One region of the Variovorax sp. 05N34 genome, then DNA from elsewhere that is predicted to be linked to it. Evidence: predicted binding sites of a transcription regulator. Region 1 holds the regulator's gene; each other region holds the start of a gene.
What was found. The regulator LexA, encoded in region 1, represses DNA repair genes until DNA is damaged. The targets are predictions, from matches to a motif close to ACTGTATNNNNATACAGT.
Positions count from the first base shown of each region.

Region 2: a site for LexA is predicted at 3,266-3,283, ahead of recA (recombinase RecA). Genes of this name have one in related genera too.
Region 3: a site for LexA is predicted at 4,712-4,729, ahead of imuA (translesion DNA synthesis-associated protein ImuA). Genes of this name have one in related genera too.

Region 1 covers NZ_JBFTNI010000001.1:115,861-123,440, reverse strand. The annotation lists gene kdsB (3-deoxy-manno-octulosonate cytidylyltransferase) at 1-25, shown strand, start outside; gene adk (adenylate kinase) at 135-791, shown strand; gene AC1DMA_RS00660 (asparaginase) at 795-1,796, opposite strand; gene lexA (transcriptional repressor LexA) at 1,869-2,543, shown strand; gene AC1DMA_RS00650 (D-2-hydroxyacid dehydrogenase family protein) at 3,171-4,178, shown strand; gene AC1DMA_RS00645 (MFS transporter) at 4,175-5,347, shown strand; gene AC1DMA_RS00640 (tetratricopeptide repeat protein) at 5,337-7,502, opposite strand.
Region 2 covers NZ_JBFTNI010000005.1:140,273-147,852, forward strand. The annotation lists gene sucC (ADP-forming succinate--CoA ligase subunit beta) at 1-407, opposite strand, end outside; gene argC (N-acetyl-gamma-glutamyl-phosphate reductase) at 601-1,524, shown strand; gene recX (recombination regulator RecX) at 1,561-2,010, opposite strand; gene recA (recombinase RecA) at 2,082-3,203, opposite strand; gene AC1DMA_RS15325 (MarR family winged helix-turn-helix transcriptional regulator) at 3,349-3,834, shown strand; gene AC1DMA_RS15330 (response regulator) at 3,886-4,560, shown strand; gene AC1DMA_RS15335 (sensor histidine kinase N-terminal domain-containing protein) at 4,703-6,169, shown strand; gene AC1DMA_RS15340 (sporulation protein) at 6,166-6,357, opposite strand; gene AC1DMA_RS15345 (biotin--[acetyl-CoA-carboxylase] ligase) at 6,354-7,151, opposite strand; gene AC1DMA_RS15350 (SET domain-containing protein) at 7,154-7,580, opposite strand, start outside.
Region 3 covers NZ_JBFTNI010000001.1:683,455-691,034, reverse strand. The annotation lists gene AC1DMA_RS03345 (DUF6496 domain-containing protein) at 67-525, shown strand; gene AC1DMA_RS03340 (NAD-dependent succinate-semialdehyde dehydrogenase) at 578-1,948, shown strand; gene AC1DMA_RS03335 (DUF1772 domain-containing protein) at 1,952-2,404, opposite strand; gene AC1DMA_RS03330 (hypothetical protein) at 2,411-2,611, opposite strand; gene AC1DMA_RS03325 (aldo/keto reductase) at 2,847-3,773, opposite strand; gene AC1DMA_RS03320 (isocitrate lyase/PEP mutase family protein) at 3,803-4,639, opposite strand; gene imuA (translesion DNA synthesis-associated protein ImuA) at 4,746-5,543, shown strand; gene AC1DMA_RS03310 (Y-family DNA polymerase) at 5,512-6,921, shown strand; gene AC1DMA_RS03305 (error-prone DNA polymerase) at 6,914-7,580, shown strand, end outside.

The DNA.
Region 1 (7,580 bases):
TCGCGCCCTTCTCGCTGCTGGCTAGCTTCGTTTTAGCGGGGGGAGCGCATGCTATCCTCGCCGCAATTCCGCCTGGGAAATCCTATGGGAGGCAGCATGGCGCGACATAAATCGAAAAACCTTCCGAGGACACCATGAGACTGATTTTGCTGGGCGCCCCGGGTGCGGGCAAGGGCACGCAAGCGGCCTTCATTTGCCAGAAATACGGCATTCCCCAAATCTCGACCGGCGACATGCTTCGCGCCGCGGTCAAGGCCGGTACGCCGCTTGGCCTGCAGGCACAGTCCGTCATGGCATCGGGCGCGCTGGTGAGCGACGATCTCATCATCAACCTCGTCAAGGAACGCATCGCGCAGCCCGATTGCGCCCAAGGGTTTCTCTTCGACGGCTTTCCACGGACGATCCCCCAAGCCGAAGCGATGCGCTCGGCCGGCGTCAAGCTCGACTACGTGCTTGAAATCGACGTTCCTTTTTCCGACATCATCGAACGCATGAGCGGTCGCCGCTCACACCCGGCGTCTGGCCGCACCTACCACGTGAAGTTCAATCCGCCCAAGGTCATCGGCAAGGACGACCTGACGGGCGAAGACTTGATCCAGCGAGAAGACGACAAGGAAGAGACGGTTCGCAAGCGGCTCGAGGTCTACAGCCAGCAGACGCGGCCGCTGGTCGACTACTACTCGCAGTGGGCCAAATCCGACCCGGCTGCGGCACCCAAGTACCGCTCCATCAGCGGTGTCGGAACGGTGGACGACATCACTCAGCGCGCGCTGGCTGCACTGAGCTCCTGATCTTCATGGCGATGGCCGCCCCGCCAGCAGCTCCAGCACGAGCTCGATGCGCGCCTTGACCGGCGTCAGTGCGCCTGCATCCCGAAGAAGCTCGTTCTGTCTTGGCAAGATGCGCCCCTGCGCACAGCGCGTAGCGCGGACGACCGACACGCCCGCGGCCTGAGCCCGCAAAGCAGCGGCTTCCAGGGCGTGATGCAGGGTTCCGTTTCCGGTGGCGGCAAGCACGAGCCCATCAAGCACTTCGGATGACCCCAACTCACGCTCTCGCACCAAGGCATCGACGATGCTGCCGCGCGCATCCGCATGGCTCATCAGGACCTCGACGCGCGGCCACTTGCGCGCGGCAACCACGCGACTGAAGACCTCGTGGGCGGCTGGCGCGGGGGCCGGCCATGTCCGCACTAGTCGAACACTCCCCTCCTCGACGTAACCCAACGGTCCGGCATCGCCGGAGGCGAAGGCATCGAGCCGGTACGTGTGCACCTTCTGGACGTCGACCGCACCGTGCATGGCCCCGGCGCAGACGGCCACGACACCGCGCGCGCCCTGGGTGGACGCAACGACGATGGAGTCGCGCACATTCTGCGGACCGTCCGGCACCAGCGCGCTGGCGGGCCGCATCGCGCACGTGAGCACCACAGGTTTCACCGATGCGGATGCAATGACGGAATGCAGAAAATACGCGGTTTCCTCCAGCGTATCGGTTCCGTGGGTGATGACGAGCCCTGACACATCGGGCTGCGCCAACCAGTGCACACACCGCTGCGCGAGCTTCTGCCAGATTGCAAAACTCATGTCCTTGCTGTCGATCTGCGCCACCTGTTCGGCCGCGAGTTCCACGCCAGCCGGCGCTTTGATTCCACCCAGCAGTTCCTCGACGCCCACTTGGCCGGCCGTATACCCGATGTTGTCGGCCGAAGACTCGGCGCGGCCTGAGATCGTGCCGCCTGTTCCCAGCACGATCACCTTGCGGATGCGCTCGTCGCCTTGTTTGATTTCATTCATGACTTGCCAACCACAGAAAACTGGTTAAAAATACAGGTACTGGATATTCAGCCAGTTCCTTCAGGAGCCCACATGCAGTTCGCAGTCAAGCTTACCGCCCGCCAGCAGCAGATTCTGGATTTGATCCAAAGCGCGATCGCGCGCACCGGTGCGCCTCCCACTCGCGCAGAGATCGCGGCTGAACTGGGCTTCAAGTCTGCCAACGCAGCCGAAGAGCATTTGCAGGCGCTCGCGCGCAAGGGGGTGATTGAACTCGTCAGTGGCACGTCGCGCGGTATCCGCCTCAAGGGCGATGCATTGCGCGCGCTCAACGAGTCCCGAAACAGCCAATTTTCCTTGTCCCTTCCGGGTATGGCACAACTCGCGCTGCCGCTGATCGGCCGAGTGGCAGCCGGCTCGCCGATCCTGGCTCAAGAACACGTCGACCAAACCTACTATGTCGAAAACACGCTGTTCCAGCGGCAACCCGACTATCTGCTCAAGGTGCGCGGGATGTCCATGCGCGACGCCGGCATCATGGACGGCGATCTGCTGGCGGTGCAGGCCACGAAGGAAGCCCGCAACGGCCAGATCGTGGTCGCCCGCCTGGGCGATGAGGTCACTGTCAAACGGCTCAAGCGCAACAAGCAAGTCATCGAACTGCACGCCGAAAACCCTGACTACCCCACCATCGTTGTTCAACCGGGTGAGCCCTTCGAGATCGAAGGCCTCGCTGTCGGACTGATCCGCAACACGATGTTGATGTAACCCTTCGACCATCCTGCAAGCGAACTCGGTCTGCACCCGTGTTCGCCTCGTTGACGGCCGCGACAGGTGGCGGGCGTATGGCGTAGTGCCATCACCCTGTCGTGGCCAATGAAAGCAATCCTGCCTATGTTCAATCTCTGACTTTTCTGGAGTTCACATGGGAATCGCTCTTCTTAGCATCGTCGACCTGATCTCGCCTCTGCAGACATTGGCCAGCCGATGGATGCCAACGCGTCGGTCAAGCCACATCAGCACGGCGGGCTTGCGCTATGTCGGGGTTCGGCCAAGCTGCGGGTTGCGCCAAAGTCCGGCGACTCGCGAGGATGCGCCGAGCTCGGCGGCACGGCCGCTTCGAGTCGTGCGGATGGTCGATGCCCAGCAAACCGGTCGCCATCCAGGCCGGGTGGTGATTTCCGGCCGCATGGCGGACGTATGCGCCGAGCTCGACAGGCTCGTAGCACTCGAGGCCGCCGCCTCTCCCCCGTCGCCAGGCCTTCGCGCTCATCTGCATTGACGGCAGAGAAGCCCGCAAGCGCGCTGCTCTCGCCGCAAAATTGTTCAAGATAAGCGGAGGCCAGGCAGTGCGCCGACACAGCACGTGGGCGGTGCGAGGCACAATGGCACGCCATGAACATTGTGATCCTCGACGATTATCAGGACGCGGTGCGCAAGCTCAAGTGCGCAGCCAAGCTCGACGCTTATGCGGCCAAGGTCTACACCAACACAGTCAAGGGCATCGGGCAACTCTCGGTCCGCCTCAAGGATGCCGAAGTGATTGTGTTGATCCGTGAGCGCACCAACATCTCCAGGCAACTCATCGAAAAGCTGCCGAAGCTGAGACTCATCTCCCAGACAGGTCGCGTCGGCAGTCACGTCGACGTGAATGCCTGTTCCGAGTTCGGCATCGCCGTCGCCGAAGGCTCGGGCTCGCCGCTGGCCCCGGCCGAGCTGACCTGGGCCCTGATCATGGCCGCCATGCGCCGGCTGCCCCAATACATCAGCAACCTGAAGCACGGCGCCTGGCAGCAGTCGGGCCTCAAGTCGGCGTCGATGCCTCCGAACTTCGGCCTGGGCTCGGTGCTCAAGGGCAAGACGCTCTGCATCTGGGGGTATGGCCGCATCGGCCAATTGGTCGCTCGCTATGGGCAGGCTTTCGGCATGCAGGTGGTCATCTGGGGCCGGGAGCAAAGCTGCGCCAAGGCAAGGTCCGATGGCTTCCAGGTCGCATCGGACCGAGACACCTTCTTCGCCGCGGCCGATGTCCTGTCGGTTCACCTGAGGCTGACGGAAGAGACGCGCGGGCTTGTGACGCTAGAAGACCTGTCGCGCATGAAACCGACGGCGCTGTTCGTGAACACGTCGCGCGCGGAGCTTGTCGAGCAAGACGCTCTTCTTGCTGCGCTCAATCGTGGTCGGCCTGGCCTCGCCGCCATTGATGTGTTCGAAAGCGAGCCGCCGCTGCAAGGCCACGCGCTGCTCCGCCTCGAAAACTGCATCTGCACGCCACACATCGGCTATGTCGAGCAAGACAGCTACGAGATGTACTTCGGGCAAGCCTTCGACAACGTCGTCAGCTTCATCAAGGGCAATCCGACCAACATCGTCAATCCTGGCGCGCTGCAGGTCCGGCGTTGAGACAGTCGGCACCGTCGGCCGCGCTGTGGTCCCTGCTGGCTGGCAACTTCGTGATCGGCACGGGCGTGATGGTCGTGCCCGGAACGCTCAATGAGCTCAGTGCATCACTGCAGGTTAGCGCTGCAACCGCCGGCCAGTTGATCACCGCCGCGGCGGTCGTGATGTGTCTCGGGGCTCCGTTGCTTGCCGCCGTCGTCGCCGGGTGGGATCGCCGCGTGCTGCTGACCTGCACGATGCTCTGGTACGCGGGCGGGCATCTTGTTGCGACCCTGATGCCGAACTTCGTCGGACTGCTTGTCGTCCGCATGTTGACGGTGGTGGCGCCAGCCATCTTCACGCCGCAGGCAGCCGCTTGTGTCGGTCTCCTGGTGCCGAACGAACAGCGCGGGCGTGCCGTCACTTTCGTCTTTCTCGGATGGTCGATGGCGTCAGTGCTGGGGCTTCCGATCGGCGCGCTGATAGGCGGCCATTTCGGGTGGAGGCCCGCATTCCTGCTGATCTCGATGTTGTCGCTCGTGAGCGCCATCTGGGTCTGGCGGCAACTGCCCTCCGGCATTCGACCCGCTGCGTTGTCGCGCGAGTCGTGGGGCCGTGTGTTCAAAAGTCCTTTGCTGATGGGTGTGGTGTGCGTCACCGCGCTGCAGGGGTCCGGGCAGTTTGTCTTGTTCAGCTATTTCGCCCCGCTGCTCAAGCAGCAGCTGGGTGCAAACGCCACTCAACAGGGCCTCATGTGGGCTTGGTTCGGTGCTTGCGGCGTGGTGGGCAACGTGCTCGTCAGCCGCTACATCGACCGTGTGGGGCCACCGCGCATGGTCTTGCTGACGACAGCGTTGATCGCTTTGAGTTTGCTGCTCTGGCCGCTCGGCGTCACGCTGGTATGGCTCGCGCTGCTGCTGACGCCATGGGGACTGGGCTGCTTCGCGACCAATTCGGCGCAACAGGCGCGCCTAGTGTCTCTCGAGCCTTCGCTTGCGCCTGGATCGGTCGCACTGAACAGTTCAGGGATCTACATCGGTCAGGCCATCGGTGCAGCAGCCGGGGGCTGGCTCCTCGCTAACGACGAATCCGCATGGATGAGCTGGGTTGGCTTTGCGACGATGCTCTTTGCCATTGCGCTCAGCATCGCTGTCGAAAAGGCGCAGCGGCGCGCCCCCGCTTTCAGCGCTTGATGATCGGGCGCGGGGCGATTTCCGCTTCGGTGCTCGGATCGAAGAGTTCGAAGTCGATCAGATGCGGGTCGGTCGAAGGCGCTGGCGGCGCCTTGGGCTGCTCGAGCGGCGTCGGCATCGTCTCGTAAGCCGTTTTGTCGAATTCGGCAAGATCGAGTTCAAGCGGAGGCCTCTCTGGCGTTGGCGCCGGAGCATCGACGTCCGCCGGCAGCGTCGCCGCGGCATCCGGGATCAGCACGGTGTCATGTTGCAAACGCTCGTCGATCGACCCATAGATCGACGGCGGAAGGACAGGACCGTCCTTTATTGCAGGCGGCTCCGTTTCCGGGCCGAGAGGCGCAGTCGCCGTCAGCTCGCCATCATGCCCATAGGTGTCCGCAAACGCCTGCGGCGTCACCAGGACCGGCGGCGCGCTCGCGGGTTCGATGACTTCCTTGGCCAGGGAATAGAGCAGCAGAAGCTCCTGGTAGGCGGCAAGATCGAAGGCCCCGTCCTCGTGGACACCGGGCTTTCGGAAAATCAGTTCTTCGATAAAGGCCAAAGTGCTCGGCGCAGGCCATTGCGATTCGATGCGCGCCAGGGCGCTTCGATAGTGTTCGAGGCCCTTGCCCGTATCCGTGAAATTCTCGAATGCGGGCACGTCGGCATTGAATGCCCGCTCGAACTCTTCGGCGACGCCGGCGTAGTCGTCCTCGCGCCCGAGCGCATGGTAGATCCGCAAAAGGTCGAGGTACGCCAGCGCACTGGTGCCGGGGTTGGCTTCGATGTGCTCCCGCAAAACCGCAATGGCCTGATCGTGCTGGCCCAGCGAGAGGAAGAAGTCCGACTGCTGCTGCACGTCCAGAAGTTCTTCGGTATTGACGAGCCGCGCCGGCACGCTTTCCAAGGCGCGAGAGGGATGCGGCGGCTCGCCGAAATCACTGTCGGCGTGATCAGGTACCGCAAGCGGCTTTGCACCGAAAGTCGACACGCCGAGGCTGCGCTTGCGCGGCTGCTCATGCGGCTCCGAATCGGGATCCGAGTCCAAATCCTCATCTTCGTCAAGCAAACCGCCGTGCCGCCGAACGCGCTTCGCTCCGAGCTTTGGCTTCGGGTCGCCGCGCTTCAATTCCGAATCACCCCACCACGCGGGCGCCACAGCCCTGCGCGACATGCGCCACAGCAGCAGTATGCCGACCAGAGCCAACAACAATGCGAGGAGCAGCGCGTAGACGAGCGGATTGCGATATTGGCTTTCCCGTGCCTGTGCCAGTTCGCTCCGCATATCGGCCAGTGCGCGCTGATTCTGCGCCGTTTGATCGCGCAAAGCGGCTAGCGTGGCATCCATTTCCTTGGCGCGCTGGGCATCGCGCCGGGCCTGCTCGGCGGCAGGATCCAGGGCACCCCAGAGAGCGGCGGCCGCCGCCCGGCGAGTTGGATCCTCGACGGCCGGCAAGCTCAATCGGCTGGTCGATTTCAGGCCTGCGTCTTTTGCCGGCTCCGGCTCCAACGCATCCACCTGGAGTCGAGGTCCTGCGGCGACGGGTGCCGCCTTCGCCGGCTGAGCAGCCGGGGATGCCTGAGCCACATTGACAGCACGCGAAGCGGCCGGCGCCTGAACGACGGCAGCGCGACGAGGTGCGGGCGAGGCGCTTGGTTTGCGCTGCGCGGACGTTGCCGGATCGCGGTCGGATGTCGAGTCGGCCGATGCCGCAGAGCGTTTCGCCCCCGTCGCCGCCCCATCGGAACCGGACGCTCCGCCGCTGCCGGCCGTACGCGACACCGGGCGCAGGGATGCCCGCGGTGCGGTCGCCACTTCTACGGAGGCGCGAGCACTGGCAAACGCAACACCCGGCGGCGTCACGTCCGAAGGCACATCCGCAAGCAGCACATAGCTCCGGCTCGTCTTCGTGTCGCACCCGGCGCGGACGGTCACCGTGACGACCGGTTCTTCGACGGGGACTGTCGAGCGCACCCGGATGTTCGAATTGCCCGGACTCCCGCCTGCTTCCAGCGATACAGTCACTCGCCGGTCGAGCATGGGCGTGTCCCCTTGCAAGATATCGGCGTTGAGGCATAGGGAGCCTCCGTCCTCGGTGGCTGCCAGCGAGATCGGGATCACCATGTCGATCGGCTTGCCGATCCAGACGGCGCCCTGGGGCCGGCCTATCGTCAAGGCGGATGATTCGAGGACGACCCCGAAAAGAAGCAGGCTCGCCGCCAAGCGTGGAAATCGCAAAATAGGCTTCAAGAA
Region 2 (7,580 bases), on a different contig from region 1:
ACTTCCTCGATGTCCATGCCGCCCTCGCTGGAAGCGATGATCGCGACCTTTTGCGTCGCGCGATCGGTCACGACCGAGACGTAGTATTCCTTCTGGATGTCCGCGCCGTCTTCGATGTAGAGGCGGCGCACCTTCTGGCCTTCAGGACCGGTCTGGTGTGTCTTGAGCTGCATGCCGAGGATGTCGCCGGCCAGCTTCTTGACGTCTTCGATCGATTTGGCGACCTTGACGCCGCCGCCCTTGCCGCGGCCGCCCGCGTGGATTTGGGCTTTGACGACCCAGACGGGGCCGCCGAGCTTCTGAGCGGCTTCGACCGCCTCCTGCACTGTGTACGCCGGAATGCCACGGGGCACAGGCACGCCGAACTTGGCAAGAATTTCCTTGCCTTGGTACTCGTGAATCTTCATGAGGGTGTCTCTCGGAACGGGGTTTGGAGATCGGGAGAAATTGTGGCTGTTGTCCGCGGGCCACGGCGCCTGGCGGCGGGGGCGGCGAACAGCAGAGGACTGTATCATGGTGCGCCGCACCAAGGGCCGCCCCTTGCGCTGTGGTCAATACGTAGTTACTCCAGAGACGTCAGAGCTTTTTCGAGGCCCTCCCATGCCCAAGGTCTTCATTGATGGCGAAGCCGGCACGACCGGCCTGCAGATCCGCGAGCGGCTCCAGTCGATGCCGCACATCGAACTCGTGAGCATCGCCCCTGAGCTCCGAAAAGACGTCGCCGCAAAGCGTGAGCTGATGGCAGGCGTCGATCTCGTGGTGCTCTGCCTGCACGACGACGCCGCACGTGAATCAGTGGCCTTGATCGATCAACTCGAAGGCCGCCGTCCCAAGATCATCGACGCCTCTACCGCGCACCGTACGGCGGAAGGCTGGGTGTTCGGATTTCCAGAGCTGGTGGCCGGCCAGAAGGACGCCGTCGCCAAGGCCGAGCGCGTCGCCAATCCGGGCTGCTACGCGACGGGCGCCATCGCGATCGTTCGCCCGCTGGTGGACGCCGGACTGCTTCCACCCGGGTTCCCGATCGCCCTGCCCTCGGTCAGCGGCTATTCCGGCGGCGGTCGGACCATGATCGAAGCGTACGAAGCAGGCGCCGCGCCGGCTTTCGAAACCTATGCGCTCGGACTCAAGCACAAGCATATCCCCGAGATCATGAAATACACCGGCCTGACCCGCCGGCCCGTGTTCATTCCCGCAGTGGGCAACTTCAAGCAAGGCATGCTGGTCCAGTTGCCGCTGCACCTCGATGACCTGCCCGGCCGCCCGAAGGCGAGCGACCTGCACGACGCTCTCGCCTCGCACTACGCCAAGAGCAACACGCCGGAGCAGTTCGTGAAGGTGTTGCCGCCGAGCTCGGATGGCAAGCTCGATCCGCTGGCCCTCAATGACACCAATCAGCTCGAGATCCGCGTGTTCCCGAATGAAGACCATCGGCACGCCGTCGTCATCGCCCGGCTCGACAACCTGGGCAAGGGCGCTAGCGGTGCGGCGGTCCAGAACCTGAAGCTGATGCTGGGGATCTGAACCGATCCTGGCTTTGCAGCCTCCCGGCGCGGCGGCTCACTCGTCCGGGTCGTAGCGCAACACCCTGGAGACCACGGCGCCGGAGAATCCGCGCGCCAGCAAGAATCGCGTCTGCTTCGCGCGTTGCGTTGCGTCCTGCGGGAGCGCATCGAAGCGGCGTCGCCAGACTTCGCGGGCGCGGTCCAGCTCGCTGCCCTGCAGGCTCGCGACAGCCTCCGCGACTGCTTCGGGTGCGATGCCCTTGTGAAGCAATTCCTGGCGCACTCGGGCAGCGCCATGCCTTGCGGCACGCTGATGCAGAACCGACTGCACCACCCTCGCCTCGCTGATGAAATCCTTGGCGGTCAGCTCGTCGAGCGCGAGTGACAGCTCGCCCGGCTGCTCTTCGTACTTGGCGAGCTTGCGTTCGAGCTCCGCGCGTGAATGCTCACGTTGGCTCAACAGGCGAAGCGCGCGGCCCTTGAGGGATGGTGCGGCAAAGGCCATGGCATGAATGATCGCTGCGGTTCATAACCGCGCCCGCCGCGTCGGGCGAGCGCTGCTGCGGAGGAGCCGCCCTACTTCCCTGCCTTCTCGGCTTTCTCGGCCTTCTCTGCTTTTTCGGGCTTCTCAGCCTTTTCCGCCGACGCGTCGGGTGTCTCGGCCAGAAGCAGCGGAATGCCGAGCGATTCGCGCACCTTGTTCTCGATCTCGCGCGACAGCTCGCGGTTTTCGCGCAGGAACTCACGCGCGTTGTCGCGGCCTTGCCCGATCTTTTCGCCGTTGTAGGCGTACCAGGCGCCTGACTTGTCGACGATCTTGGCGGTCACGCCCATGTCGATGATCTCGCCTTCGCGGCTGATGCCTTCGCCGAACAGGATGTCGAACTCCGCGGTCTTGAAGGGCGGCGAGACCTTGTTCTTGACCACCTTGACCTTGGTTTCGTTGCCGATCGCCTCGTCGCCCTTCTTGATGGTTCCGATGCGGCGGATATCGAGGCGCACGGAGGCGTAGAACTTCAGGGCGTTGCCGCCGGTGGTGGTTTCGGGCGATCCGAACATCACGCCGATCTTCATGCGGATCTGGTTGATGAAGATGACCATGCAGTTGGTCTTCTTGATGGTGGCCGTGAGCTTGCGCAGCGCCTGGCTCATGAGGCGAGCCTGCAGGCCAGGCAGGGAGTCGCCCATTTCACCTTCGATTTCGGCCTTGGGCGTGAGCGCGGCGACCGAGTCGACCACGATCAGGTCGACCGCGCCGGAGCGCACCAGTGAATCGACGATTTCGAGAGCTTGCTCGCCGGTGTCGGGCTGGCTGATGAGCAGGTCGGACAGGTTCACGCCGAGCTTCTGGGCGTATTGCACGTCAAGTGCGTGCTCGGCATCGACAAAGGCGCAGGTGCCGGCCTGGCGCTGCATTTCGGCGATGACCTGGAGCGTGAGCGTGGTCTTGCCCGAGGATTCCGGACCGTAGATCTCGATCACCCGGCCGCGCGGCAGGCCGCCGACGCCAAGCGCGATGTCCAGACCCAGCGAGCCGGTGGAGACCACCTGGATGTCTTCGAGCGCTTCGCCCTCGCCCAGACGCATGATCGTGCCCTTGCCGAACTGCTTTTCGATTTGGGCCAGCGCGGCCTGCAGAGCCTTGGCTTTTTCGCTGTTGGGGGCCGAAATACTTGTGCCCTTGACGATTGCGTCCATGTAAAAACTCCTTGAATATCAACGGGTTGTGTTGGATTCATCCACTCTGCTTTTAATCACAGGCTGGATGCTTGAACAGTAGTGTAGAGGTTGATTCGCGGTCGATCTCGTGTTTTTTGGTCAGTTTGGTTTACTATCGTCCGGCATGAATGACATGATTTTTCCCATCGACCACGATGCCTGGCGGCAAACCCACCTGGGCCGGCTTCTGGGCCACGCCATGCGCCGCTTCGATGAACGCGTTCTCGCATTGATGGCCCACGACGCGGACGTGCCGCTGGCGCTTTCCAATCTCGCGGCACGGGCGCAGGTGAGCGCGGCCCATATCCACATCACGCGGCATCTGGCGCGCGAAGGCTCGCGCCTCACGGAGCTCGCCGAGCGAGCAGGAATGACCAAGCAGGCCATGGGCACGCTGGTCGACCAATGCGAGGCGTGGGGCCTCGTGACCCGCAGCGCGGATCCACTCGACGCACGCGCGCGCCGCGTGATGTTCACCTCGGATGGGCTGGCATGGCTCCAGGCATTTCGAAACGCGGTCGCACAGGCCGAAGCAGAGTTCCGGGCGAGCGTCGGCGATGACGTCGCCACCGTGGTAACCATCGGACTCGAAGCCTATGCCGCGTCCTAGAATTCCCGATAGGGCGGCGGCCGGTGCAAGCTGCGATGTCTGGAGGCTGGGATGCGAATACTGATTGCGGAAGATGACCAGGTGCTGGCCGATGCGCTGCTGCGAAGCCTGCGAACTTCCGGCTCGGCGGTCGATCATGTGGCGACCGGCTCGCAGGCCGACGCCGCATTGATGACGAACAGCGAGTTCGATCTACTCATTCTCGATCTCGGCCTGCCCAATATGCATGGCCTGGAGATTCTCAAGCGACTTCGCGCACGCGGCTCGCAACTGCCGGTACTGGTGCTGACCGCAGCCGACAGCGTCGAGGAAAGAGTCAAGGGCCTCGACTACGGCGCGGACGACTACATGGCCAAGCCCTTTTCGCTGCAGGAACTGGAAGCACGCGTGCGTGCGCTCACGCGCCGCGGCATGGGCGGCACGAGCAACGCCATCAAGCACGGTCCGCTGGTCTACGACCAGGCCGGCCGCGTTGCGACCATCGACGGCAAGATGATCGAACTGTCGGCGCGCGAACTGGGCCTTCTCGAAGTGCTGCTCCAGCGCGCCGGGCGGCTGGTGAGCAAGGATCAACTGGTCGAACGCCTGTGCGAATGGGGCGAGGAAGTCAGCCTCAACGCGATCGAGGTCTATATCCACCGCTTGCGCAAGAAAATCGAGAAGGGCCCGGTGCGTATCGCCACCGTCCGCGGCCTCGGCTACTGCCTCGAAAAAATCCCCTCCTGATGCCCCATGGCGCCCTGACGTCAATGGCCTGCGCAGCCAGGCCCATTGGTGAAACACCGCGGAACCGGCTCCGCCGGGCCGCTGGTGTTGCCCCCGGCAGGGGGTGGGCGGCCACACGAAGTGGGCAAGCCTGGGGGCGAGCGTGAAGCTCTTCCAGCGCGCGCAGCGCTCTCTCTTCGGCGAGATCCTCGACTGGATGCTCACGCCGCTCCTGCTGCTGGTGCCGGTCAGCATCGGGGTCACCTGGCTGGTTGCGCAGGGCATTGCCAACGCGCCCTTCGACCGCGCACTCGAATCCAATATCCAGACGCTGGCGCGCATGGTCGAGGTCGATCAAGGGCGCGTCAAGTTCGTGCTGCCGCAGCCGGCACGCGAGATCCTGGGTGGTGATGACGTCGACCGCGTCTATTACCAGTTGCTCGATGCGCACGGCACGCTGCTGAGCGGCGATCCGGACGTGCCCTTTCCGTCCAGCGACGATCCGCCAACACCCGGCGCGGTGTACCTGAGCAGCAGCGACATCCATGGGCGACAGGTTCGGGTGGCCTCGCTCTGGATAGCCGGCAGCAGCCCCGACACACCGGTGGCGTTGCTTCAGATGGCCGAGACGCGCGAGAAGCAGTCGGTGCTCGCCACAGAAATCATCAAGGGCGTACTGTTGCCGCAGTTCGCGATCCTTCCGCTGGCGGTGCTTCTGATCTGGTTGGCGCTCGTGCGCGGCATCAAACCGCTGTCGGTGGTCGAGGCGCGCATTCGCGAGCGCCGGCCTGGAGACCTGAGTCCGTTGGACGAATCCTCGGTGCCGCTCGAAGTCGTGCCGTTGGTCCTGTCGGTGAACGATCTCCTGAGCAAGCTCAACGATTCGATCGGCACGCAAAAGCGCTTTCTTGCCGATGCAGCTCACCAGCTGAAGACGCCCCTCGCAGGACTTCGCATGCAGGCCGATCTTGCACAGCGCGAAGGCGCCAATGCGGACGAACTGAAGCAGTCGCTCAAGCAAATCGGCCGTGCCAGCGTGCGTGCGACGCACACGGTCAATCAGCTCCTGTCGCTCGCGCGCGCGGAAAGCAGCGGCGCCAACATCGGCCGCCAGCCCTGCGACCTCGCACGGCTCACCATCGAGGTCGTGCGCGAGGCCGTACCCCGGGCGATCGACAAGCGCATCGACCTCGGCTATGAGGGCGCCGAGCCGGGCGCACCGGGGGTGGGGATCGACGGCAATCCGACCCTGCTCAAGGAACTGATCCGAAACCTGCTCGACAACGCCATCAACTACACGCCCTCGGCGCCCGAGCGCCCAGGGGTGATCACTGCGCGAGTGCTGGCGGATCCTTTCGGCCGGATCGTCGTCGTGCAAGTCGAGGACAACGGCCCGGGCATTGCGGAGAGCGAGCGCGAGCTGGTGTTCGAGCCCTTCTACCGTGTGCTCGGCAACGAGGCGGACGGCTCAGGACTTGGTCTGCCCATCGTGCGGGAGATTGCACGCCAGCACTTTGCGACGGTGCGACTGGAAGACGCGCATCCGGGACAGCATCCACCAGGCACGCTCGTCAGCCTGCGTTTCGACGGAAACGAAAGTGAACGGCACGCCGTTCGCTTGAGCAGCTAAAGGGCTGTGCTCGCGGCGTTCTTGCGAATTTCGAGCAATTGCGGTCGCACTTGCTGCTGCAGACGCTGAGGTTCGCGCTCATCGAAGCGCGCCGGCTTGGCACCGAAGACAGCAAGCCCACCGTGCGACCACGCGTAGTAGCCCAAGTTGGCCAATAGCAACGCCACCACCAAGAGGCGCACTTTCATCGGGACGGACGAGCAGGCCGCACGCTGACTTCAGCGCTGGTGATGGTCTTCATGCCGTCGGCTGTCCGCACCAACAGCTCACCGCCCCAGCCGACGCCTTCGCACTGGCCCTCGGTGCCGTCGCTCAGGCACACATCGCGGCCACGAAGAATGTCGCGCGCTGCGAACCGCGACGCAAAAGGCACGAAGCCTCGTTCGTCGAATTCGCGGACGCTGTGCACCAGCGGCACCACGATCTCGCGAAGCACCTCTCCGGCTTTGGCAAGCGGCTGCCACTCCTGGAGCCAGGCTGGTGCGGTGCTGAATCCGGCCGCCTCGCGCGGACCGATGTTGATCCCGATGCCGATCACCAGATAGCGCTCGGCCGCGTCGGGAGTGAGCAACGCGGTTTCGATGAGGATGCCGCCGAGCTTGCGGTCGCCGACCCATAGGTCGTTGGGCCATTTCAGCGCGAGCCCCGCCGCATTTGAAGGGTCCAGGCTTTCGGCAACGCTCACGCCAACGGCAAGCGACAGGCCCGACCAGTCTCGCGGTGCCAAGGGCAGCCCGAGCGAGAAGGTCAGTGATGCAGGCTCGCCCGTGCTTTGCGCGCTTTGCCAGTTGCGGCCCAAACGCCCCCGGCCGGCAGTCTGCCGTTCGGCCACCAGAAGCATGGGAGACCGGCGTCCATCGCGCGCTCGGCGCATCAATTCGCTGCTGGTGGAGTCGATCTCGGCAACGACTTCCACCTTCAGGCCCGGCAGCGACTCTGCCAGTGCGTGCGCGATCTCGTCTTCGAACCAGCGTGCAGCCATGTTCAGCCCTTGTTGGACTTGGCCTTTTGCTTCTTCGGATCCTTGCGCGCCTTGCCCTTCCCTGGCTTCTCGGGTTTGTCCTTCTTCTTCGCGGCGCTTTTTGTCTTGGCGTCCTTGACGTTCTTCGCGTTCTTGGCGTTCTTCGCGTTCTTCTTGGCGCCCTTGTCCTTCTTCTTGCCCTTGCCACCGCCTTTCGGCGCCAGCAGAGTGCCTCGGCAATTCTCCGAGCCGCACCAGCACGGGAAGTCCGCCTTCAGCTTTTCTGTATAGGGTTCGTCGATGACAAGGCCGTAGTCGTAGCTCAGTTCTTCGCCGGCGGCGATATTGCGCAGCGCCTTGATGAAGACACGGCCGTCCTGTTCGTCGGCCTCGCAGCTTGGGTCGCAGGAGTGATTGATCCAGCGCGCCGCATTGCCCTTGACGCCGCCA
Region 3 (7,580 bases), 570 kb from region 1:
GTTCGTGGCAGCGGAGTGCGAAGCCCTTCGCGCCGCTCCGGAAACTCCAACTGCAGGAGATCCACCATGCCCGAGAAGAAAACCATCGAGCGCGCCAGGCGCGACAAGCGCGAAGGCAAGGCGCCGACCACGCAGGCCGGCGAGTTCGTTCGGGAAGAGATCGAGCACATCCGTGAAGGCAAGCACGGGGCGCGTTCGCCCGAGCAGGCCATCGCGATCGGCTTGTCCAAGGCGCGGCGCGCCGGCGTCGACCTGCCTCCGCCCAAGAAGGGTGAAGCTTCCGAGAAAACGCGGCACAGCGCGCAGCATGCGCTGGAAGCCGGCCGCAAGCCCGATGCCAAGGTGTCGCGCAAGCGCTCGCGCGCGACCATCGGCGCCCTGCAGCACGAGAGCCCGGCAGCGGCGTCGAAGCCGGCGCTGGCCCGCCATGCAAAGGCCGTGTCCAAGGAGCGCACCGCGGCAGAGCGCTCGGCAGCGGCGCGCAAGGCGGCTCGGACACGGGCCGCGCACAAGGCCGGCAGGTAACCGGGCGCTGCCCGGCCGGCGCATTGCATTCACCCGGAAGGAGCCCAGCCACATGGCCATCGAATCCATGAACCCCGCCACCGGCGAAAAGCTCGAGACGCGTGCGCAGATGTCGCGCGCTGCCGTCGACGAGATCATCGGCAAGACGCACCAGGCGTTCCTGGCCTGGCGCGGTACATCGTTCGAGCAGCGTGCGCAGCGCCTGCGTGAGGCGGCAAAGATACTGCGCGCGAAGTCCGACACCTGGGCCCGCCTGATGGCGCGCGAAATGGGAAAGCCGTTGCGCGACGGCATTGCCGAGGCGCAGAAGTGTGCCGGCTGCTGCGAATTCTTTGCCGACAACGCCGCGCGGCTGCTGGCGCGTGAGCCGGTCGACACGGAGGCGCGCGCGAGTTTCGTCACCTTCAATCCGTTGGGTGTTGTGCTCGCCGTGATGCCCTGGAACTTTCCGTTCTGGCAGGTGTTCCGGTTCGCCGCTCCGGCGCTGATGGCCGGCAACGCGGCGGTGCTCAAGCACGCATCGAACACGCCGGGCTGCGCGCTCGCGATCGAGCAGATCCTGCGTGAAGCCGGCCTTCCCGAGCACCTGTTTCGAACGCTGCTGATCGGCAGTGCGCAGGTCGACGCGGCCATCGAGCATCCGCTGGTGCGCGCGGTCACGCTGACCGGCAGCGGCCCGGCCGGGAGCGCAGTGGCGCGCAAGGCCGGCGAGATGCTGAAGAAGACCGTGCTCGAACTGGGCGGCAGCGACCCCTATCTGGTGCTGGAAGACGCGGACATCGAGCTCGCCGCGAGCGTCTGCACCAAAGGCCGGCTGGTCAACGGCGGCCAGAGCTGCATCGCCGCCAAACGCTTCGTCGTCGTCGAGCCGGTGCGGCAGGAGTTCGAACAGCGCTTTGTGCAGAAAATGAAAGCGGCGCGGCAGGGCGATCCGCTGGACATGGCTACGGAAATCGGCCCGCTCGCGCGGCACGACTTGCGCGAGGCCCTGCACCGGCAGGTGGAGCAGAGCGTGCAGCGCGGCGCGCGGTGCCTGCTCGGCGGCAAGATTCCGGAGGGACCGGGCGCCTACTATCCGCCGACCGTGCTGACCGATGTTGCGAAGGGCATGCCGGCCTACGACGAGGAACTGTTCGGCCCTGTAGCGGCGGTCATTCCGGTGCGCAACGAGGAAGAGGCCATCGCCACCGCCAACGACTCCTCGTTCGGGCTTGGCGCCGCTATCTTCACGCGCGACCTGGGCCGCGGCGAGCGCATCGCGGCCGAGTCGATCGAGTCCGGATGCGTGTTCGTCAACGACGCCGTCCGTTCCGATCCGAGGCTGCCCTTCGGCGGTATGAAGGACAGCGGCTATGGCCGCGAGCTGTCGGGCTACGGCATCAGGGAGTTCGTGAACATCAAGACGGTGTGGGTGGCGGCATAGGCATCACGCCTGCCGCCAGGACAGCGCCGACGCAGCAACCAGGCAGAGAGCGATGAACACGATGGCCGTATTTGCCGCATGGGAGTACTCCCACTGGCGTTTCAATGACTCCCAATGGGCTGGGACATCGGTCCAGTTCTGCGTCGCTTGATTGGCGGGCAAGGTCCAGGCGACGAAGATCGCGAACATGGCGACGATGCAGGCTGCAGCGCACAGCGCAAGCCAGAACGGTCCGGCTTGCGAGCGAACGACGATCGCCAGGACGATGTTCGCCACGAGCGCCGCAACCCAGAACAGCCCGAGCACCCACCAGCCGCGATAGATGCCTTGGACCAGAAAATACTCCGACTGGTCAAGGCCGATCTTGTTCGGAAGCGCAGCCAGGTGCGCGCCTGAAGGAATCAGCGCGAGCGCGCCAATCAGGATGGCCAGGAACTGGACGATCCTCGTGCTCATCGCAAACTAGGCGAGCGACCGGACGAACGGCCTGATCTTCTCCAGAAAGACCTTGTGCCTCGCATCGAGCTCTTCCATGTCTTTCTGCAGCTCGGCCTTGTCGTACGGCTCGGCGGCCGCCAGCACCGTCATCCAGCGGTCGTACTTGTCGCGCTCCGCGCGCCACTCGTCATACGCGGCCCGGAGCTCGTCCCATTGGATGGTCATGTCATGACTATTCAATCTTCAGCACGCCGCTCGCGCTTCCCTGCCGCTTTGTCGTTCTCGCTGATGTCGATGATTCATGATGATTGGCTCCCGCGAAGTTGGTTTGCGAAGGGGAGGGAACGGCGACGCTCCCAACGGACATGTTCGGCAATTGGCAAGCCCCTGAAAGGCGCGAGGAATTCGAGTGTGCTGCGACGGTGCATCTCTGGCTGCCATCCGTCGGATAGCCCAGTGCCTAGATCTGCAACGACGCCAGGTTCTTTTTCCAGAATGCCGCGTCCGGCAAGATCCCTGTGCCGGCCGCCGCGTTGTCGGCCATGTGCTCGGCTCGGCTGGTGCCGGGAATGGTGCAGGTCACGGCCGGATGGCTCAGCACGAACTTGATCAGCACCTGTGCCCAGCTCGTGCAACCGATCTCCGTCGCCCAGACTGGCACGGGTTTGTCGCGCAGCCTGCGCAGCAGCCCGCCGCCACCAAAAGGCAGATTGACGATCACCGCCACGCCGCGTTCGGCCGCCAGGGGCAGCAATCGTTGCGCGGCGCCTTGCGCATCGAGCGAATAGTTGATCTGCAAGAAATCGAGCTTCTGCGCACGCAGCACGGCTTCGACTTCGCCGTACGCTGATTCGGTGTAGTGCGTGATGCCGATGTAGCGCACGCGGCCTTTGTCCTTCCAGCCGTGCAGCGTGGCGAGATGGGTTTTCCAGTCGACGAGGTTGTGCACCTGCATCAGGTCGATGCGTTCGGTGCGCAGCCGCTCGAAAGATTTCTCCATCTGCGCAATGCCGGCCTCGCGGCCCGAGGTCCAGACCTTGGTCGCAAGAAAGGCCTTGTCGCGCTGCTTCGATTCGGCCAGCAATTCGCCGGTGGTTTCTTCGGAGCGGCCGTACATCGGCGAACTGTCGATCACGGTTCCGCCGGCCGCGAACAACGCTTCGAGCACGCCGGGAAGCTGCTGGTAGGCGGCGGTGCCGGGCCGCTGGTCGAATCCGATCCAGGTGCCGCAGCCGACCACCGGCAGGGCTTCCTTCGTGGAGGGCATGGGGCGAGTGTTCATCTTCGATCTGCCTTGCTGCGCGAATCCAGGGAGTGCGACGCCGGCGCAGAGCGCGATGCCCAACCGCAGCAACTGGGTGCGCGTGAGGAGAAGGTCATTGGCCATCATCGCCCGTTGCCCCGGTCATCGCCGGTTCAATGCGCTGAGAACATCGCGTTGATTTCTCGATGGCTCACCGCCTTGCTGGCGTAGGTGAAGGTGCCGTGCTCGCGTAACTCGTTGGCGGCGTTCAGGAAGGCGCCCATCGCGGCGCGCGCCAGCGAGCCGCCGACGCTGATGCGGCGCACGCCGAGTCCGAACAGCGTCTTCGCGTCGAGCGTGACGGCGCCCAGGCCCATCAGCACATTCAGCGGGCGATCGATCTCGCGCAGTACGGTGGAGATGTCTTCGCGCGTGACCAGGCCGGGCGCAAAGAGCACATCGGCGCCGGCTTCCTGGTAGGCCTGCAGGCGCGCGATGGTGTCTACCAGGTCGTTGCGCCCGTGAAGATGGTTTTCGGCGCGCGCGGTGAGGGTGAAGGGAAAGGGCTGCGCGCGGGCCGCTTCCGCGGCGGCGCGAATGCGTTCCACCGCAAGGTCGCGGGCATAGATGGGATCGTCGGCGCGGCCGGTGGCGTCCTCGATCGATCCACCGACGACGCCCGCCTCGGCTGCGAGCCGAATGGTCTGCGCGACTTCCTCCGGGGCGTCGCCAAAGCCGTTTTCCAGGTCGGCGCTCACGGGCAGGTCGATGGCCGAAAGACTTCGAAGATGCGTGAGCACGTGGTCGCGCGAAATGGCGTTGTCGGGCCGGCCGAGCGAGAAAGCCAGGCCGGCGCTGGTGGTGGCCAATGCCTTGAACCCCATCCCCGCGAGCAGGTGCGCCGTGCCGACGTCCCAGGGGTTCGGAATGATGAAACCCTCGGTGGATTCGTGGAGGGCGCGGAAGGTCCTGGCCTTGTCGGCCTGGGAAAGCTGCGGGGATGAAGTCATGAAGAAATCTCCTTTTTGGCGCGCCAGTGTCTCTCTTTTCTCCTTTGTCCTTCCGGTTGCAGGGCCGAAAATACTGGATGAAAATACAGTTATTCACCTTTTGATCATGGGCCTTCCTTTCCTCGACTCTTTTTCCGCTGGCGCCGGCCGCGGCGTCTGGCATGCCGACGAACTCGGCAGCGCCGATGCGCAGGTCATCGGGACCGGCCACGCTGCGCTGGACGCCCAGTTGCCGGGCGGCGGCTGGCCGGTCGGCGCCATGACGGAACTGCTGCAGGCCGCGCCTGAAGACCCGCTCTGGCAGCTGGTGCTGCCCGGTCTGGTGCAGGCGGCGGAAGCGCGGGGCGGGCCGGTGGTGCTGATCGGCGCACCCTGCGAGCCCTTCGGCGCCTCGCTGGCCGCGCACGGCCTCAGGCCCGAGGCGCTGATGTGGGTCCGGAGCGAGGCCGCAGCCGCGCGGCTGTGGGCCTGCGAGCAGGCGCTGCGCTGCGCTGACGTGGGCGCCGTGCTGGCCTGGTTGCCGCAGGCCCGGGTCGGCGAATTGCGGCGGCTCCAGCTGGCTGCCGCGCAGCACGATGCGGTGTTGTTCGTCTGCCGGCCCTGGACGGTGGCACAAACGGCCTCTCCGGCGCGGCTGCGGCTGCAGATCATGCGCAGCGAGGCCGATGCGGCCCAGATCGAACTCCACATCCTCAAGCGCCGCGGCCCGCCGCTCGCTGCGCCGGTGATGCTGCCGGCACGCAGCGAGCGCATGAGCGCCTTGCTCGCCGCCGCCCGGCTGCGACGCAAGCTGCGCCTGCAACAGCAGGGCACGGCACCGGCGCACGATGCCGCCACCGTGGTGCACATCGAGGCCTGGAAGGAAGGACGCCATGCACTGGATCGCCTTGCAGTGGTTGCCTGAGTCCGCTGGGCCACCTCAAGCCGGCACGCCCCTTCCGCCCACCGAAGCCCTGGGCTGGTGGGCGCTGCAATTCACGCCGCACGTCGCCTGGCAGGACGAAGCGCTGATGCTCGAAGTCTCCGCCTGCGAAAGACTCTGGGGCGGTCGGCTGGGCCTGATGCGCCAACTCGCCAGCGCCAACCCTGCGCCCGACGCGGCCCTGAAAGGAGCGCAGGGCGCGACCAGCCTGGAGGCCTTGGCGCGGCTGCGTCTTTTCGTGCGCGGCGAACGCCGGCCCGACGACATGCCCGCCGGCCTGCCACTGGACACATTGAGCGCCGCGCACGAGCACCTCGAACTGCTCGCGCGCCTGGGTTGCCGCACCTGGGGCGATGTGGCCGCCTTGCCGCGCGGCGGCTTGTCCCGGCGCTTTGGAACCGGCTTGCGCAATGCGCTGGACATCGCCTGGGGCTCGCGTCCCGAAAGCCATGCGTGGCTCAGCCTGCCCGACGTCTTCGAGCAGAAGCTCGAACTGCCTGCGCTGGCCGAAGGCGCCAACGAGCTCATGTGGTCGGCCAACCGCCTCCTCGCGGGGCTGCAGATCTGGCTGCGCGCACGCCAGCGCGGCGCACGCGCGCTCGAACTCGAATGGACGCTCGACCTCAAGCGCTTCAACGGCGTGAACCTGCCGCCGCACCAGAACATCACCGTGCGCACTGCCGAGCCCACGCAGGACATGGCGCACCTGCGCCGGCTCCTGGTCGAGAAACTCGCGCTCACCACATTGGCCGCCCCCGCAAGCTGGCTGCGCCTGCGTTCGCTCGAAACCGATCCCTGGGCCGGCGCCAGCACCAGCTTCTTGCCCGAAGACAACCGCAAGGGCGACAAGCTCCACGAAATGGTCGAGCGCCTCAGTGCACGCCTGGGCCCCCAGCAAGTCCTGGTGCCCAAGCTACAGCCCGACCACCGCCCCGAACGCATGCAAGTGTGGCAACCCGCCCTGCAAGCCCCAAAACAGCGCCCTTCCAGAAACACCGTGGAACCGGCTCCGCCGGTCCACCAGTGTTGCCCCCTGCAAGGGGGTAGGCAAAGCGACACGAAGTGCGCGAAGCCTGGGGGTGAGTCCATCTACCCGGGGTGGTTGTTGCCGGAGCCGCTGCCTCTTGAGATGGATGGCGAGCGCCCCTGCTACCAAGGACCGCTGCGCAGGCTGATCGGCCCCCAGCGCGTCGAAGCAGGCTGGTGGGGCGGCGTGGAAGAGGGCGGCCAACCCGCAGTGCGCGACTACTACGTCGCCGAAAGCCCCAAAGCCGGCCTGGTGTGGATCTTCCGCGAGCGCTCGACCGCCTGCTTTGCCGAAGGCGAGGTCCGCTGGTACTTGCAAGGTCTCTATGCCTGAACTCAGCGGCAAGAAAACCCGTGCGCTGACGCTCGCCGAGGTCCACGCCTTGCCGCAGCCGGAGCGGCAACCGCCCGCGCCCGGACTGCCGGGCTATGCCGAGCTTCATTGCCTGACCCACTTCAGCTTTCAGCGCGGTGCCTCCACGCCCGAAGAACTGGTGGAGCGCGCCTATCAGCTCGGCTACACGGCGCTTGCAATCACCGATGAATGCTCTGTGGCCGGTGTGGTGCGTGCGCACGTCGGCCTGCGCGAACTGCCCGCCAAGCTCGATGTCTACGAGCGCGAACATCCTGACGAGCCGCCCATTCCGCGCAACCCTGATTTCCGCCTGCTGTTCGGCAGCGAATTCCGCTTCGATCGCTTCAGGCTCGTGGTCATCGCGAACGACACCGAAGGTTGGGGCAACCTCTGCGAGTTCATCACCGCCGCGCGAACCACCGAGCTGCCCAAAGGCCAATACCGGGTGACCTGGGACGGCAGCGACGTCGCTTCGCTGAAGCACTGCCAGATTCTTTTCGTGCCCGACCGAAAGCCCGGCGGCGCCATCGACATCGAGCAATTGCACGAAGACCTCTCGGCCGCGAAGGCGTTGTTCGACGGCAACCTGTGGCTGGCGGTGGAGATGCTCAATGAACTCGATGACGACCTCTGGTTCG